DNA from 3 places in the Enterobacter sp. UPMP701 genome. Region 3 is predicted to be linked to each of the others. Evidence: predicted binding sites of a transcription regulator. Region 3 holds the regulator's gene; each other region holds the start of a gene.
The links. Region 3 encodes sigma-54, which starts transcription at its own class of promoters, with help from an activator protein. Its sites were predicted from a motif close to GTTGGCACANNTTTCGCTNT; they were not measured.
Positions count from the first base shown of each region.

Region 1: norV (anaerobic nitric oxide reductase flavorubredoxin) is a predicted target of sigma-54. The motif match lies at 1,691-1,710, and genes of this name have one in related genera.
Region 2: hypA (hydrogenase maturation nickel metallochaperone HypA) is a predicted target of sigma-54. The motif match lies at 1,855-1,874, and genes of this name have one in related genera.

Region 1 is NZ_JBSKJN010000006.1:141,272-145,430, forward strand. Features, by position in the region: gene gutQ (arabinose-5-phosphate isomerase GutQ) at 1-58, shown strand, start outside; gene norR (nitric oxide reductase transcriptional regulator NorR) at 55-1,569, opposite strand; gene norV (anaerobic nitric oxide reductase flavorubredoxin) at 1,757-3,205, shown strand; gene norW (NADH:flavorubredoxin reductase NorW) at 3,202-4,159, shown strand, end outside.
Region 2 is NZ_JBSKJN010000006.1:159,600-163,758, reverse strand. Features, by position in the region: gene hypD (hydrogenase formation protein HypD) at 1-342, opposite strand, end outside; gene ACWKXT_RS15170 (HypC/HybG/HupF family hydrogenase formation chaperone) at 346-618, opposite strand; gene hypB (hydrogenase nickel incorporation protein HypB) at 609-1,472, opposite strand; gene hypA (hydrogenase maturation nickel metallochaperone HypA) at 1,476-1,826, opposite strand; gene hycA (formate hydrogenlyase regulator HycA) at 2,038-2,505, shown strand; gene ACWKXT_RS15150 (4Fe-4S binding protein) at 2,576-3,184, shown strand; gene hycC (formate hydrogenlyase subunit 3) at 3,181-4,159, shown strand, end outside.
Region 3 is NZ_JBSKJN010000013.1:13,294-17,452, reverse strand. Features, by position in the region: gene npr (PTS phosphocarrier protein NPr) at 1-117, opposite strand, end outside; gene rapZ (RNase adapter RapZ) at 114-968, opposite strand; gene ptsN (PTS IIA-like nitrogen regulatory protein PtsN) at 1,014-1,505, opposite strand; gene hpf (ribosome hibernation promoting factor) at 1,588-1,875, opposite strand; gene rpoN (RNA polymerase factor sigma-54) at 1,898-3,331, opposite strand; gene lptB (LPS export ABC transporter ATP-binding protein) at 3,379-4,104, opposite strand; gene lptA (lipopolysaccharide ABC transporter substrate-binding protein LptA) at 4,111-4,159, opposite strand, start outside.

The DNA.
Region 1 (4,159 bases), on a different contig from region 3:
CGGCAGGCTGTGCGGCGCCATCAACCTGCAGGACTTCTACCAGGCAGGGATAATTTAACCCTTCAGCCCAAGACGCTTCGCCAGCCGGTGCAGGTTGGCGACGTCCATCTCCAGCGCCCGGGCACATGCCGCCCAGCTGCGGTTGTTCTGCTCCAGCGCGCGGGTAATCATCTGACGCTGGAACGCTTCCGTCGCCTCGCGCAGGTTCTCGTTGACGCTCTCAGGCGCAGCAGCCTTCACAGTTGGGGCACTTTCCTCATGCAGCGCAAAATGCCGGGCGTGAATCACCACTTCATCCCCCGAGCGCGTCGCCCGCGCCAGCACCACCGCCCGGTGGATCGCATGCTCCAGCTCGCGCACATTGCCCGGCCAGCCGTAGCTCAGCAGATGCGCCCTCGCCCCCGGGCTCAGCACCACGCGGGAAAGCCCCATCCTGAGCCGGCACTGCTCGCAGAAAAAGCCCGCCAGCAGCAGCACGTCGTCCCCGCGCTCGCGCAGCGGCGGCACGGTTAGCGGGAATACGCTCAGGCGGTGGAACAGATCGGCGCGGAAATTCCCCGCCAGCACCTCTTCGCGCAGATCGCGGTTCGTCGCCGCCAGCACGCGCACGTCCACGCGCAGGCTGCGATCGTCTCCCACGCGTTGAATATCGCCGTACTGCAGCACGCGCAGCAGCTTGGCCTGTAACGACAGCGACAGCTCACCAATCTCATCAAGAAACAGCGTGCCGTTATCGGCCATTTCAAACTTGCCGCTGCGGTTGCTGATGGCCCCGGTAAACGCCCCTTTAACGTGACCAAACAGCTCGCTTTCCGCCACGCTTTCTGGCAACGCCGCGCAGTTGAGATAGACCAGCGGATTCACCGCACGGGGCGAGGCTTCGTGGATCGCTTTTGCCACCAGCTCTTTACCGGTGCCGGTCTCCCCGAAGATCAGCACGTTCAAATCGGAGGCGGCAACAATCTCAATCTCTTTTTTGAGCTGCGCCATGCCCGGAGAAAGGCCGATCATCTCCGTGTGGGTGACCTGCTCAAACGCCGCCGGGCTGCCAGGAAGGATATTCTGGCTCTCCAGCTGTTCAATCAGCAGGGCGTTGTTCAGCGCCCCGGCGGCCAGGGCGGCAATCAGGCGCAGCTCTTCGTCGCTGAAGGTGTCGAACTGGTCCGGCGACATGCCGTCGAGCGTTAATGCGCCAATCAGGTTTTGTCCGGCAAACAGCGGCAGACCGATGCAGGCGTGCACCTTCAGGCTCTCCTGTCCGGGAATAAGGCCGTCGTACGGGTCGGGCAAATCGCTGTCCGCCGGGAAGCGCACCACGTCACCCGCGCGGGCGATGGTTTCCAGACGCGGATGACCTTCAAGGGTAAAGCGCCGTCCGAGCACGTCCTTCGCCAGCCCGTCGATAGCCAGCGGAATAAACTGCCGCCCCTCGTAGCGCAGCAGCGCGGACGCATCGCACTCAAGCACGTGGCGCAGCGTGGAGATCAGGCGCTGAAAGCGGTCCTGATGGCCGATACCGGTTTGCAGCTCAATGGCGATCTTCGCCAGCACGTCTACGGAAAAGCTCATGTCAGCCTCACAGTCATTTTGACAATACATAATGTCATATTGACTCTTTTTGAGATAGTCATAATGACTACTCATTACGGAGCATCACATTATAACTTATTGAATTTTAATAACTTAAAAAGTTGGCACGCAACTTGATATAAGCAAAACATCTTATTTGAAAACGCTGTATTATGCTGAGGTTGCTATGTCTATTCTGGTTAAAAATAACATTCATTGGGTTGGTCAACGTGACTGGGAAGTGCGCGATTTCCACGGGACGGAATACAAAACGCTGCGCGGCAGCAGCTACAACAGCTATCTCATTCGTGAAGGTAAAAACGTGCTGATCGATACCGTCGATCACAAATTCAGCCGCGAGTTCGTGCAGAACCTGCGCAGTGAAATCGATCTGAACGACATCGACTACATCATCATCAACCACGCGGAAGAGGATCACGCCGGGGCGCTGACCGAGCTGATGTCCCACATTCCGGATACCCCGATCTACTGCACCACCAACGCCATTGACTCCATCAACGGTCATCACCACCATCCGGAGTGGAACTTCCACACCGTGAAAACCGGCGACACGCTGGATATCGGCAACGGTAAACAGCTGATCTTCGTCGAAACCCCGATGCTGCACTGGCCGGACAGCATGATGACCTACATGACCGGCGACGCGGTGCTGTTCAGCAACGACGCCTTCGGCCAGCATTACTGCGACGAGCGCCTGTTTAATGACGAAGTGGATCAGACCGAGCTGTTCGAACAGTGCCAGCGCTACTACGCCAACATCCTGACGCCGTTCAGCCGCCTGGTGACGCCAAAAATCACCGAAATCCTCGGTTTTAACCTGCCGGTGGATATGATTGCCACCTCCCACGGCGTGGTGTGGCGTGAAAATCCAACCCAGATCGTCGAGCTGTACCTGAAGTGGGCAGCGGACTATCAGGAAGACCGCATCACGATTTTTTACGACACCATGTCCAACAACACCCGCATGATGGCGGACGCCATTGCCCAGGGCATCAACGAAGTGGACCCGAACGTGGCGGTGAAAATCTTCAACGTGGCGCGCAGCGATAAGAATGAGGTACTGACCAACGTCTTCCGCTCCAAAGGCGTGCTGGTGGGTACCTCCACCATGAATAACGTGATGATGCCGAAAATTGCTGGCCTCGTGGAAGAGATGACCGGTCTGCGCTTTCGCAACAAGCGCGCCAGCGCCTTTGGCTCTCACGGCTGGAGCGGCGGCGCGGTAGACCGTCTTTCCACCCGTTTACAGGATGCCGGTTTTGAGATGTCCCTGAGCCTGAAGGCGAAATGGCGTCCGGATCTCGACGCGCTGGAAATCTGCCGCCAGCATGGCCGTGACATCGCCCGCCAGTGGGCGCTTGCGCCGCTGCCGGAAATCGCACCCGCCGCGGCGGTTACGCCGGAAGCCGTAGCAGAAGCCGTTCCTGCCGCTGCCGACCTCGGCCCTTGCATGCAATGCAGCGTCTGCCAATGGATTTACGATCCTGAGCTGGGCGAGCCGTTGCAGGATGTCGCCCCGGGTACGCCGTGGCGCGAGGTGCCGGACAACTTCCTCTGCCCGGAATGTTCCCTCGGTAAAGACGTCTTTGATGAACTGGCTACGGAGGCAAAATGAGTAACGGTATCGTCATCATCGGCTCGGGCTTTGCCGCCCGCCAGCTGGTGAAAAACATTCGCAAGCAGGACGCTAACGTGCCGCTGACGCTGATCGCCGCCGACAGCATGGACGAGTACAACAAGCCTGATTTAAGCCACGTCATTAGCCAGAATCAGCGCGCCGAAGACCTCACCCGCCAGACGGCGGGGGAGTTCGCGGAGCAGTTTAACCTGCGTCTGTTCCCGTACACCTGGGTCACCGACATCGACGCCGACGCCCACGTGGTGAAAGCGAAAGAGAAGACCTGGCGGTACGACAAGCTGGTGCTGGCCACGGGTGCCTCTGCGTTTGTGCCGCCGGTTGAGGGCCGCGAGCTGATGATCACGCTCAACAGCCAGCAGGAGTATCAGGCCAGCGAAACGCTGCTGCGTGACGCACAGCGCGTGATGATTGTCGGCGGCGGGCTGATTGGCACCGAGCTGGCGATGGATTTCTGCCGGGCGGGGAAATCCGTCACCCTCGTTGACCATGCGGCGAGCATTCTGTCGGCGCTGATGCCCGCAGAAGTCAGCAGCCGCTTACAGCATCGCCTGACCGACATGGGGGTGCATCTGCTGTTGAAATCGCAGCTGCAAAGCCTGAGCAAAACCGAAGGCGGCATTCGTGCATCGCTTGACCGCAGCCGCAGCGTTGAAGTGGATGTGGTTATCGCGGCGACGGGCCTGCGCCCCGAAACCGCGCTGGCGCATCGCGCGGGTGCCGAAACAGGTCGTGGCGTGAAGGTAAATAGCTACCTGCAAACCACACAGCCGGATATTTACGCGCTGGGCGACTGCGCAGAAATTAACGGCCAGGTGCTGCCCTTCCTGCAGCCGATACAGTTAAGCGCCATGTATCTGGCGAAAAACCTGCTCGGCGGCAGCGCGCCCCTAAAATTACCCGCGATGCTGGTGAAGGTCAAAACGCCGGAAT
Region 2 (4,159 bases), on a different contig from region 3:
CGCCTTCGCCTGCAGCAGCGAGCCGCTCTTCCCCGGCACGCGCATCGCGTCGCCAAAGGTGCAGAAGATAACGTCGGGATGGCGGGCCATTTCAATGCAGCTGTCGATGCGCCCCATTGGCAGGACGCATACCGGGCAGCCGGGACCGTGGATAAACTCGATGTTCTCCGGCAGCAGCTGGTCAAGGCCAAACTTGAAGATGGCGTGCGTGTGCCCGCCGCACACCTCCATGATCCGCAGCGGTTTTTCTCTCGTGTAGTCCAGCAGCGCGGCGCGCGTTTTCAGGTGCCCGATAAGCTGCATCACCTGCTCCGGCGCGCGGTATTCATCAACGTAACGCATTTGCTATCGCTCCTCGCCGTACAGGAGCGCGCCCACGTCCGGCTCCACGTCAAACATGTTTTGCAGGGCGTCGAGCGTGTCGCGGGCTTCCGCTTCGTTAATCACGCTCATGGCAAACCCCACGTGGACCAGCACCCACTGGCCGAGTCGCGAGGCGCCCGTTTCATCGGTGCTGCCCACCAGCGTCAGGTCGACGTCGCGCAGGATGCCGCAGACCTCGACTTTGGCCTGATTGCCGTCGATGGAGTGGATTTGTCCGGGTACGCCTATGCACATCGTTCACTCTCCAGCCAGTCCAGCCAGGCGTCCATCCCGTCGCCGCGCGTCGCGGAAACCAGCAGGATCTCAATGTCCGGGTTCACTTCCCGGGCGTAAGCCACGCACTTATCCACATCGAAATTCAGATACGGCAGCAGGTCGATTTTGTTCAGCAGCATGAGGGAGGCGGCGGCGAACATGTGCGGGTACTTCAGCGGCTTGTCTTCCCCTTCGGTGACCGAAAGCACCGCGACTTTATATCGTTCCCCAAGGTCGAAGCTCGCCGGACACACCAGGTTGCCGACGTTTTCAATAAACAGGATGCCGTTATTCGCCAGCGGCAGGCGCGGGGCGGCATCGGCGATCATCTGCGCGTCCAGGTGGCAGCCCTTACCAGTGTTGACCTGAATTGCCGGAGTGCCGGTTTCACGGATGCGCGCCGCATCGTTAACGGTTTGCTGATCGCCTTCGATAACGGCGCAGGAGACGCGTTCGTTCAGGCGCTTGAGGGTTTCCGTCAGCAACGTGGTTTTGCCGGAGCCGGGGCTGGAGACCAGGTTCAGCACCAACTGTTCGCGCGCGGCAAAGCGGGCGCGGTTGCGGGCGGCGATCTGGTTATTTTTATCCAGCACGTCGATCTCCACCTCCAGCATCTGGCGCTGGCTGATGCCCGGCGCGTGGGTGCCCGCCTCGCCGTGGCCGTAGTGCAGGTCGCCCGTGTCGGAACGCTGCGGCGCAAAGGTGATGCCGGTCAGTGCCGCCGCAGGACGCGGAGCTGGCGAAAAGGGCGCGGAGCGAAACGCGGAGTGGGGACGGTGTTCATCCCCTTCTATATACAGGTTGCCTTCGGCGCAACCGCAGGTACTACACATACATTACTCCTTCTCGATCTCGAGACGTTGGATCTGCATACCGTCATCCGCCACGATGCGCAGTCCGGTGCTCTGGCACTGCGGGCAGCGCTGAACCTTTGATGAGAGCAGGGTGACGTACTGCTGGCACTGCTCGCACCAGCACTCCGCCTGCTGCTCGTCAATATGCAATGCGCAGCCTTCCGCCAGCGTACCGCGGCACACCAGCTCAAAGCAGAAGGTAAGGGCGCTGGTCTCGACGCAGGAAAACGCCCCGACTTTCAGCCAGACGCCGGTGACGCGCTTCGCGCGGTTTTGCACTGCCTGCTGTTCAATAAGTTCCAGAGCCCGCTGGCAGAGGGTGATTTCGTGCATGACGCCTCCTCAATGATTTGCGCCAGTAAATGCAATAACGGTGCCAGCTTGATTTGCGTTACGGCGTGACGATGTCAACGCTGTCGAAATGACACGTCGACACGGCATTGTTGACAGTGAGTCTTTCGACAAAAATCATATAAATCAGATAATTAAAAACTGGCATGGATTCTGCTTAACAGCCGCTATCTCCATTAACCGGATACCTTTTATGACTATTTGGGAAATTAGCGAAAAAGCGGATTACATCGCGCAGCGCCACCAGCAGCTTCAGGATCAGTGGCACCTTTACTGCAACTCTCTGGTTCAGGGGATCACCCTGTCAAAAGCCCGTCTGCACCACGCCATGAGCTGCGCAGCGCAGGGAGACATGCGCTTTGTGTTATTTGGTCATTTCACGATTTTTGTCACCCTGGCGGAGAGCTTCAACAGCCACACCATTGAGTATTACGTTGAGACAAAAGAGGGTGAAAAACAGTGTATTGCGAAAGCTCAGCTGATGGCCGACGGCATGGTGGACGGTCACGTCAGCAACCGCGATCGCCAGCAGGTGCTGGAGCACTATCTGGAGAAAATCGCGCCGGTTTACAACGGTCTCTACACCGCAGTTGAGCACGACTTGCCGGTTGATCTGAAACAGCTGATTGCGGGAAACGCCTCCGCCAATCCTGCCCGATAATCGCGTGTCGAAAAGTGTCGATGAGACAGTTTTTCGTCGTCAAAAATGACCATCACCTGAGGATTGCCCGGTGAACCGTTTTGTAATTGCTGACTCGACGGTCTGTATTGGCTGTCGAACCTGTGAGGCGGCGTGTTCGGAAACGCACCGCCTGCACGGGCTACAGTCCATGCCGCGCCTGCGCGTCATGCGTAATGAAAAAGAGTCTGCCCCGCAGCTCTGCCACCACTGTGAAGATGCCCCGTGTGCGGGCGTGTGCCCGGTTAACGCCATCACCCGCGTGGACGGCGCGGTACAACTGAATGAAAGCCTGTGCGTCAGCTGCAAGCTGTGCGGCATCGCCTGTCCGTTCGGCGCGATTGAATTTTCCGGCAGCCGCCCGCTGCATATCCCGGCGAACGCCAATACCCCGAAAGCGCCGCCTGCGCCACCCGCTCCGGCGAAGGTCAGCACGCTGCTGGACTGGGTACCCGGCATTCGCGCTGTTGCGGTGAAGTGCGACCTGTGCAGCTTTGACGAACAGGGCCCGGCCTGCGTGCGGACCTGCCCGACCAAAGCGCTGATCCTGGTTAACATCCGCGATATCGCCCGTACCAGCAGACGCAAGCGCGAGCTGACCATTAATACCGACGTCGGCGATCTTTCGCTTCTGCAGGCGCTTAACGAGGGGGCGAAATGAACGCGATATTTATGATTAACAGCGCCGTGGCGTACTTTGCCGCTGCCGCCGTGCTGGCGCTGGTGTTCTCTTTCCATAAAACCCTGAGCGGCTGGATAGCCGGTATCGGCAGCGCGGTCGGCAGCCTGATGACGCTGGCCGCGGGCAGCGTGGTTCTGCTCGGCGGGCAATCCGTGGAAACCCTCATGCCGCTGATCCGCCACTCCGTTGCTATTACGCCGCTAAACGCCATCTGGCTGGTGACCTTTGGCCTGTGTGGGCTGTTTATCAGCCTGTTCAATATCGACTGGCACCGCCATCCGCAAACTAAAACCAACGGCCTGCTGGTGAACCTGCTGATGGCGACGGCAGTCTGTACCGTTATCGCCAGCAACCTCGGCGCGCTGGTGGTGATGGCCGAAATCATGGCCCTGTGCGGCGTGTTCCTGACCGGATGCAGCGCCTCCGGCAAGCTGTGGTTTGCGCTCGGTCGCCTCGGCACGCTGCTACTGGCGCTGGCCTGCTGGCTGGTGTGGCAGCGTTTCGGCACGCTGGATTTCGCCGCGCTTAACGGTCAGCCGCTGGGCAATGACGTCTGGCTGCTGGGAGTAGCCGGTTTTGGCCTGCTGGCCGGGATTATCCCGCTGCACGGCTGGGTGCCGCAGGCGCATGCCAATGCCTCTGCCCCCGCCGCCGCGCTGTTTTCTGTGGTGGTCATGAAGGTCGGTCTGTTCGGCATCCTGACGATAACCCTGACGGGCGGTCAGCCGCCGCTGTGGTGGGGCGTGGCGCTGCTGATTGCGGGGATGATCACCGCATTTGTCGGCGGCCTGTACGCCCTGATGGAGCACAACATCCAGCGCCTGCTGGCGTACCACACCCTGGAAAACATCGGCATCATCCTGCTCGGCATGGGCGCGGGCGTCACCGGGCTGGCGCTCAACCAGCCGGCGCTGATTGCCGCCGGGTTTATCGGCGGCCTGTATCACCTTATCA
Region 3 (4,159 bases):
GTCATTACGCAGCAGCACTTCTGCATCGAAACCCTGCATCAGTTCAAACAGCTTCATCGCCGGGCGCGCATGCATGCCCAGCTTATTGGTGATCTCAACGGTTTGTTTTACGGTCATGTTTTACGTTTTTCCAGCGTGCGATGACGGGACTGAACGTTCTTCCCGCGTGAGCGGAAATAATCGGCCAGCTGTTCGGCGATGTAGACCGAACGATGTTTACCGCCGGTACAGCCAATCGCCACCGTCAGGTAGCTACGATTGTTTGTCTCCAGCATAGGTAACCATAGCTCAAGGTAGCTTCGCGTCTGGTAGATAAAATTGTGAACTTCTGTGTGCCTGTCGAGGAATGCCGCGACGGGCTTATCCAGACCGGTCATTGGGCGCAGCTTCGGATCCCAGTGCGGGTTCGGCAGGAAGCGCACGTCGAAAACATAATCCGCATCAATCGGAATACCGTGCTTAAAGCCGAAGGATTCGAACACCATCGTCAGTTCGCGCTCGCGTTTGCCCAGCAGCCGGGTTCTCAGCATTTCGGCCAGCTCGTGAACGGACATCTCAGAGGTGTCGACAATCAGGTCAGCACGAGAGCGCAGCGGCTCCAGCAGATCGCTCTCTTCATCGATGGCGCTCTCCAGAGAGAGATTCTTGCTGGAAAGCGGGTGCAAACGGCGGGTGTCGCTGTAGCGGCGGATCAGCGTATTGCGATCGGCATCGAGGAACAGCAGCTGAGGCGAGAACGTGTCAGGCAGGTTGCTCATGGCCTGTTCGAAAATTTCTGGCGATTCCGGCATGTTACGGACGTCGATACTGACGGCGGCAGAGGTTTGTCTCTCTGCCAGCGTGCGGGCCAGATCGGGCAATAACACCACCGGCAGGTTATCGACGCAGTAAAAACCCATGTCTTCCAGCGCGCGCAGGGCAACGGATTTCCCCGACCCTGAACGTCCGCTGACAATCATCAGCACCATGTTCCGTTTCTCCTCAGGACAACAGATGTGAAGGCCATCTCCTGGTTATGCGTCATCCTGATTGCCTTCTGCTTCAGTGATAATCTGATAAAGCTCTTCATCACTTTGGGCTGAGCGTAGTCGACGGCAGATGGTTTTATCGGCCAGACGCTTAGCGACCAGTGAAAGCGTATGCAGATGGGTCTTGGTCTGATCGGCTGGCACCAGCAGCGCGAAGAGGAGATCGACGGGCTGGTTATCAATGGCATCAAAGGCAATTGGCGTTTCCAGCTGCACAAACACACCGACGGCACGCAGGGTGTCCTCTTCCAGCTTGCCGTGCGGGATCGCGATGCCGTTGCCGATACCGGTACTGCCCATTTTTTCGCGGGTCAGGATCGCTTCGAACACCACCTGCGGCGGCAGGCCCAGCTGTTTTGCGGCCAGTTCACTAATGATCTCCAGCGCACGTTTTTTGCTCTGGCAGTGAACGGCACTGCGGGTACATTCCTGGTTAAGGACATTGCTCAGTTGAAGAGCGGAATCGTTGTTCATCATAATTTCACCTAAGCGCTAACTGTACAAATGGCCTGTTGTGTTTCACAACAGGCCGTCCTGCACCCGTTAACTGCCCGGACAATTAGTGTTGTTTCAGTTTATCTTTATGTTTATTGAGCTGTCGCGCAAGCTTATCAATCAAGCCGTCGATAGCCGCGTACATGTCTTGCCCTTCCGCACTGGCATGGAGTTCACCCCCGTTTACATGCAGGGTTGCGTCCGAGATATGAGTCACTTTCTCCACTTTCAACACAACGTAGACCTGGTTGATCCTTTCGAAATACTGCTCGAGTTTCGCGAACTTAGCGTTCACGAAGTCACGTAAGGCCTCAGTAATCTCGACGTTGTGTCCTGTGATATTGAGCTGCATAGTGTCTTCCTTATCGGTTGTGTCAGACCAGTTGTTTACGCTGGTTAGACGGCGGAATGGATAAAGACTCTCGATACTTCGCAACAGTACGACGTGCCACCATAATACCCTGATCGGACAGCATGGTGGTTAACTTACTGTCACTTAGTGGCTTCGCGGGGTTCTCCGCGGCGATTAACTTCTTCACCAGGGCACGAATCGCCGTTGAGGAGGCTTCGCCGCCGCCCTCGGTATTCACGTGGCTGGAGAAGAAATACTTAAGCTCAAAAATACCGCGCGGACTGTGCAGATACTTCTGCGTCGTGACGCGGGAAATCGTGGATTCATGCATCTCGACGGCCTGGGCGATATCCGCCAGCACCATCGGTTTCATATACTCTTCACCCTGCTCAAAGAACGCCTGCTGCTGTTCGACGATGCAGCGGCTCACGCGGAGCAGGGTATCATTTCGGCTTTCCAGACTCTTGATCAACCATCGCGCTTCCTGAAGATTGCTACGAATATATTGATTGTCGGAGTCGTTGCGCACGCTGGTGCACATGGAAGCATACTGCTGGTTGATTTGCAGGCGAGGGATGCTGTCAGAGTTCAGTTCAACGACCCAGCGGTCATTGTGTTTTCTGACCAGCACGTCCGGGATGACGTACTCGGGTTCACTGGTCTGGATCGACTGGCCGGGGCGCGGATCGAGTGACTGGATCAGATTCACCGCCTCTTTCAGCACCTCTTCTTTCAGGCGCGTAACGCGCATCAGAGAGCGGAAATCGTGGTTGGCGAGAAGATCCAGATGATCGCTGATGATTAAGCGCGCCTCGTCGAGCCATGGCGTCTCTTTGCTGAACTGAGAAAGCTGGATCAGCAGGCAGTCGCGCAGATCTTTCGCGGCCACGCCGACAGGATCGAAACGCTGAATGCGCTTCAGAACGGCTTCAATCTCTTCAAGTTCAATCTCTTCGTCGCCCATGCTTTCCAGAATGTCGTCCAGCGTGACGGTCAAATAGCCGGTGTCGTCAACGGCGTCGACAATCGACGTGGCGATCGCGCGGTCGGTATCAGAGAAGGGGGTAAGTTCCACCTGCCACATCAGGTAATCCTGCAGCGACTGGGTGGTTTCGCCCTGATAGACCGGTAGCTCATCGTCCTGGTAGTCTGCACGCGTACCAGAAGGGGTACCAGCGGTATAGATTTCATCCCAGCTGGCATCCAGCGGTAGCTCGTCCGGCATCTCTTTTTGTTCGAGAGCATCCGCGGTGTCGAGCGCTTCTGTGTCCTGTGACTGCTGAGTATCTACCTCATCATGAAGATCGGCTTGCTCCAGCAGGGGATTGCTGTCCAGCGCCTGCTGGAGCTCCTGCTGGAGTTCTAAGGTGGACAGTTGCAGCAGACGAATGGCCTGCTGTAGCTGCGGCGTCATTGCCAGTTGTTGGCTGAGCCTTAATTGCAAACCTTGCTTCATGTTCAGAGCATTTTTCTCCGGTTCGGCGTTATGTTACCTCTACCCTATCAGAGTCTGAAGTCTTCCCCAAGATAGACGCGCTTAACATGATCGTCTTCGAGGATCTGCTGCGGCGTACCGTGGGCGATCAGATTGCCCTGGCTCACAATATACGCGCGTTCACATACGGCCAGCGTTTCACGCACGTTGTGGTCGGTGATCAGCACGCCAAGCCCGCTGTCACGCAGATGCTCAATAATACGTTTAATATCGATAACGGAGATCGGGTCGACGCCCGCAAACGGTTCATCCAGAAGGATAAATTTCGGGTTTGCGGCCAGCGCGCGCGCAATCTCAACACGACGGCGTTCCCCCCCGGACAATGCCTGACCGAGGCTGTCGCGCAGGTGCTCAATGTGGAACTCTTCCAGCAGCTCGTTGGCGCGATCCTGACGCTGTTCGCTGGTCAGGTCGTCGCGAATTTGCAGGACCGCCATCAGGTTATCAAAGACGCTCAGACGACGGAAAATAGAGGCTTCCTGCGGCAGATAGCCGATGCCACGACGCGCACGCGCGTGCAGCGGCAGCAGGCTGATGTCTTCATCGTCGATGACGATGTTGCCGGCATCGCGCGGCACAATGCCTACGACCATGTAGAAGGTGGTGGTTTTACCCGCACCGTTCGGGCCAAGCAGGCCAACAATTTCGCCGGAGTTGACGGTCAGACTGACATCTTCTACGACACGGCGGCCCTTATAGGCCTTCGCGAGATTTTTTGCAGTTAATGTTGCCATAACGAATTAGTTACTCTTCTTCTGTGCCGGGGCCTGGCCCTTGCCTTTGTCCTGC